Regions from separate parts of the Streptomyces sp. NPDC047853 genome, predicted to be linked through region 2. Evidence: riboswitches for the same ligand, from Rfam matches in the RefSeq annotation. Region 2 holds a riboswitch; the other holds the start of a gene.
What was found. Region 2 has a riboswitch for glycine ahead of gcvT (glycine cleavage system aminomethyltransferase GcvT). Riboswitches for the same ligand answer to the same signal wherever they lie in the genome.
Positions count from the first base shown of each region.

Region 1 (2,193 bases), on a different contig from region 2:
TCTCGCGGGCGGCGTGGACGACCGCGGTGGCGCGGCCGGGCACCCGCGCGGTCACCGTGTCGAAGTAGGCGCCGTGCACGATCTCGACGCCGCCCGCCGCGAGGCCCGCCGCGATGAGCGTGGCGTACCGGTGGGTGCGCCGGGCGATGGCCCGCAGCCCCTCGGGCCCGTGGTAGACGGCGTACATGCCGGCCATGACGGCGAGCAGCACCTGCGCGGTGCAGATGTTGCTGGTGGCCTTCTCCCGGCGGATGTGCTGCTCGCGGGTCTGCAGGGCGAGGCGGTAGGCCCTGTTGCCGTCGGCGTCCACCGAGACGCCGACCAGGCGGCCGGGCAGGCTGCGCGCGAACTTCTCTTGCACCGCCATGTAGCCGGCGTGCGGACCGCCGAAGCCCATCGGCACGCCGAAGCGCTGGGTGGTGCCGACGGCGATGTCCGCGCCCAGCTCACCGGGCGACGTCAGCAGGGTGAGCGCGAGCAGGTCGGCGGCGACGGTGACGAGCGCACCGAGTTCGTGCGCCCGGTCGATGACCGGCTTGATGTCGCGGACGGCACCGGAGGCGCCCGGGTACTGGATCAGGACGCCGTTGATCTCCCGCTCGGCGACCTCGGCCGGGATGCCCTCGCTCAGGTCGGCGACGACGACCTCGACACCGGTCGGTTCGGCGCGGGTCCGGATCACGGCGATGGTCTGCGGCAGCGCGTCGGCGTCGACGAGGAAGAGGCCCTTCTTGTTCCTGCCCATGCGCCGGGACAGCGCCATCGCCTCGGCGGCGGCGGTGCCCTCGTCCAGCAGTGAGGCGCCGGAGGTGGGCAGGCCGGTCAGCTCGGCGACCGTCGTCTGGAAGTTGAGCAGCGCCTCCAGGCGGCCCTGGCTGATCTCCGGCTGGTACGGGGTGTACGCCGTGTACCAGGCCGGGTTCTCCATGACGTTGCGCAGGATGACCGGCGGGGTGAAGGTGCCGTAGTAACCGAGGCCGATCATGGAGTCGAGGACCTGGTTGCGGTCGGCGAGCGAACGCAGTTCGGCCAGCACCTCGGCCTCGGAGCGCGCGCCCGGCAGGTCCAGCGCGTCGGCGTTCTTGATCACATCCGGCACCGCGGCGGCCGTCAGCTCGTCGAGCGAGCCGTAGCCGACCTGCGCGAGCATCTTGGCCCGGGCCTCGTCGTCGGGGCCGATGTGGCGCTGCTCGAACGGCGCGGCCTGTTCGAGCTCGGAGAGCGAAATGCGAGGGGCGGTCATTGCGGAGGCCTCCTGGTCTGACGACCTTCGAGGGGCACCACGGCGCGGGTACCCGAACGGCCTCCCCCTCTGTCATCTCGACCTGAGAGCTTCACCGGGGCGGCCCGAGGGCTCCACCCGGCTTTCACCGTCGGTGAGAGCGGAAGCCGTCGACACCCGCTCTGCTTTCCAGAGTGACCTCGTCCATGCGGTACGTGAGCCTGAGAGATTCCGGGGAGGATTTGCTCCTTCGGCGCCTCCGGAGGTGTCCGGAGGACTCTCCCGCACGGGGTCAGCAGCCATTCGCCAGCGTACCAGCGCGCTCGCCGCACGGACCTTCGAGTGGCCGTCCCGCCCTTTGTGCCCTTTTGTAGTACTTACGGATGATTCGGCGGCTGGTGTGCGATCCCAGTGCGACCAAGTGGAGGGCCCCGTGCGTACTGACATCGACCCGCGGAACCTGATCGGCCGCAAGGCCTTCGACCGCGACGGCGCCCGGATCGGCACCGTCGACGAGGTCTACCTCGACGACGCGACCGGCGTCCCGGAGTGGGCGGCCATACGCACCGGCCTGTTCAGCAGGGACGCCTTCGTGCCCCTGGAGCCGAGCGAACTGGTCGAGGGCGCCCTGCGGGTGCCCTTCGAACGGACGCTGATCAAGGAGGCCCCCGACTTCGGTGTCGGCCGTCACCTCTCGCCGGAACAGGAACTGCAGCTCTACCACCACTACGGTCTGGACGTGGCCGCACCCGCGCCCGCCCCGCCCGCCGACCGCGACTTCGGCAAGCTGGCCGGTCAGGGCAAGGAAGAGAGCTGACCGTCCCGCCCCCGGGCCCCGCCGCTAACCGGGAGCCGGACGCTCGCGGTCCGACGAACCGCCGCCCGCCCCGGTCCCCGGAGCCGAATCGGCGGGCGCGGCCTCCGCGTCCCCCCGTCTTCGCGGCCCGGCAGACCCGGCAGACCCGGCAGGC
Region 1 is NZ_JBIDCI010000017.1:10,258-12,450, reverse strand. It holds gene gcvP (aminomethyl-transferring glycine dehydrogenase) at 1-1,243, opposite strand, end outside; glycine riboswitch at 1,422-1,517, opposite strand; gene ACGF5T_RS27370 (PRC-barrel domain-containing protein) at 1,656-2,039, shown strand; gene ACGF5T_RS27365 (DNA polymerase IV) at 2,064-2,193, opposite strand, start outside.
Region 1: linked by a shared signal. The riboswitch ahead of gcvP (aminomethyl-transferring glycine dehydrogenase) and the one ahead of gcvT (glycine cleavage system aminomethyltransferase GcvT) in region 2 are both predicted to bind glycine.

Region 2 (2,193 bases):
CCACGCCCTCGCCGGAGCGCAGGGCGCGGCGCAGTCCGGCGTAGTGGGCGAGGCGGACGAGGGGGCGGTAGAGCGCGTACGGCAGGAAGCGCGGCATGCGGCGGTCCCAGCGGTCGCGGGCGTCCTGGGAGTCGATGCGCGGGCCGCGCACGGTGCGCTCCATCAGCGTGGACTTCCCGCTGCCGGGCAGGCCGGTGATCACCACCAGGTCCCGGGGTCCGAAGAGCAGGGCGTGCGGGCTGTGGCCGCCGCGGTCCCGCAGGTCGCGGACGACGGGCGCGGGCAGTTCGGCGCACTTCTCCGGGGCCGGGGCGGCGGGCTGCTCGGGCAGCGCGAGACCCGTGGTGGTGGCGTACGCCGTGGTCCTGTTCACCGTGATCGTCCTCCCCTGGGGCGGTTCACGAAGTCCCCTCCCCGTCGAGTGTAAAGAGAAGGTAATGCGCAGGTCTCGCGTTTTCGTTCGCTTACTGCCACAAGCCGGTTACAGATCACGGTCTGCCACGGATCGGCCCGGCATGCAATGATGGCGGCGCCAACTGCATACCGGCCGTTTGAATCCGCGCGGGAGAGTCCCCGGCCGTCGCCGGGGCGCCGAAGGAGCAAGTCCCTCCCTTGAATCTCTCAGGCACCGTTACCGCGCGGGCGAGGCACATCTGAAAAGCGGGCCGCCGCGCGACGGCTGCCCCACCCAAGGTGCAAGTCCTGACCGCCGCGCTCCGGTGGTCATGGCGAACCTCTCAGGTTCCGATGACAGATGGGGAGGATCGACCTCGCCCCGTCCTGTCCTGGGAGACGACCGACCGATGAGCAGTACCGAACTCCGCCGTACCGCGCTCGACGCCACGCATCGGGCGCTGGGCGCGACGATGACCGACTTCGCCGGCTGGGACATGCCCCTGCGCTACGGCTCCGAGCGCGACGAGCACCTCGCGGTGCGCACCCGCGCCGGGCTCTTCGACCTCTCGCACATGGGCGAGATCACGGTCACCGGGCCGGCCGCGGCCGACCTGCTGAACTTCGCGCTGGTCGGCAACATCGGCAGCGTGAAGCCGGGCCGCGCCCGCTACACCATGATCTGCCGCGAGGACGGCGGCATCCTGGACGACCTGATCGTCTACCGGCTGGGCGACGCCGAGGCCGCTTCTTCCCACTACATGGTGGTCGCCAACGCCTCCAACGCCCAGGTCGTGCTCGACGCGCTGACCGAGCGGGCCGCAGGCTTCGACGCCGAGGTCCGCGACGACCGCGACGCGTACGCGCTGCTCGCCGTCCAGGGCCCCCAGTCCCCGGCCATCCTGAAGAGCCTCACCGACGCCGACCTGGACGGTCTGAAGTACTACGCCGGTCTGCCCGGCACCGTGGCCGGCGTCCCGGCCCTGATCGCGCGCACCGGCTACACCGGCGAGGACGGCTTCGAGCTGTTCGTGAAGCCGGAGCACGCCGTCGGGCTGTGGCAGGCGCTGACCGAGGCGGGCGAGGGCGCCGGACTGGTCCCCTGCGGCCTGTCCTGCCGGGACACGCTCCGCCTGGAGGCCGGCATGCCGCTGTACGGGCACGAGCTGACGACGGCGCTGACGCCCTTCGACGCCGGGCTCGGCCGGGTGGTGAAGTTCGAGAAGGAGGGCGACTTCGTGGGGCGCGCGGCGCTCACCGAGGCCGCTGCCCTGGCGGAGCGGAAGCCGCCCCGGGTCCTGGTCGGGCTGGTCGCCGAGGGCCGCCGCGTCCCGCGCGCCGGGTACCAGGTCGTGGCCGGCGGCGAGGTGGTCGGCGAGGTCACCTCCGGCGCCCCCTCGCCGACGCTGGGCAAGCCGATCGCCATGGCGTACGTCGACCCGGCGCACGCGGCTCCGGGGACGCCGGGTGTCGGCGTGGACATCCGGGGCAGCCACGAGCCGTACGAGGTCGTGGCGCTGCCGTTCTACAAGCGGCAGAAGTAGACACTGGGCGACGGGGCCCGGCCGCTCCGCACACGCCCGCTGCCCGCTCTCGTCGTCCACCGGCGGTTTCAGCATCCCCCCTCGCATCACCCCCTTCAGCAGCACTCCCCCGCGTACAGGAGAATTCAGGCCATGAGCAACCCCCAGCAGCTGCGCTACAGCAAGGAGCACGAGTGGCTGTCGGGCGCCGAGGACGGCGCCTCGACGGTCGGCATCACGGAGCACGCGGCCAACGCGCTCGGTGACGTGGTCTTCG
Region 2 is NZ_JBIDCI010000013.1:30,509-32,701, reverse strand. It holds gene ACGF5T_RS23540 (AAA family ATPase) at 1-373, opposite strand, end outside; glycine riboswitch at 553-647, shown strand; gene gcvT (glycine cleavage system aminomethyltransferase GcvT) at 804-1,937, shown strand; gene gcvH (glycine cleavage system protein GcvH) at 2,070-2,193, shown strand, end outside.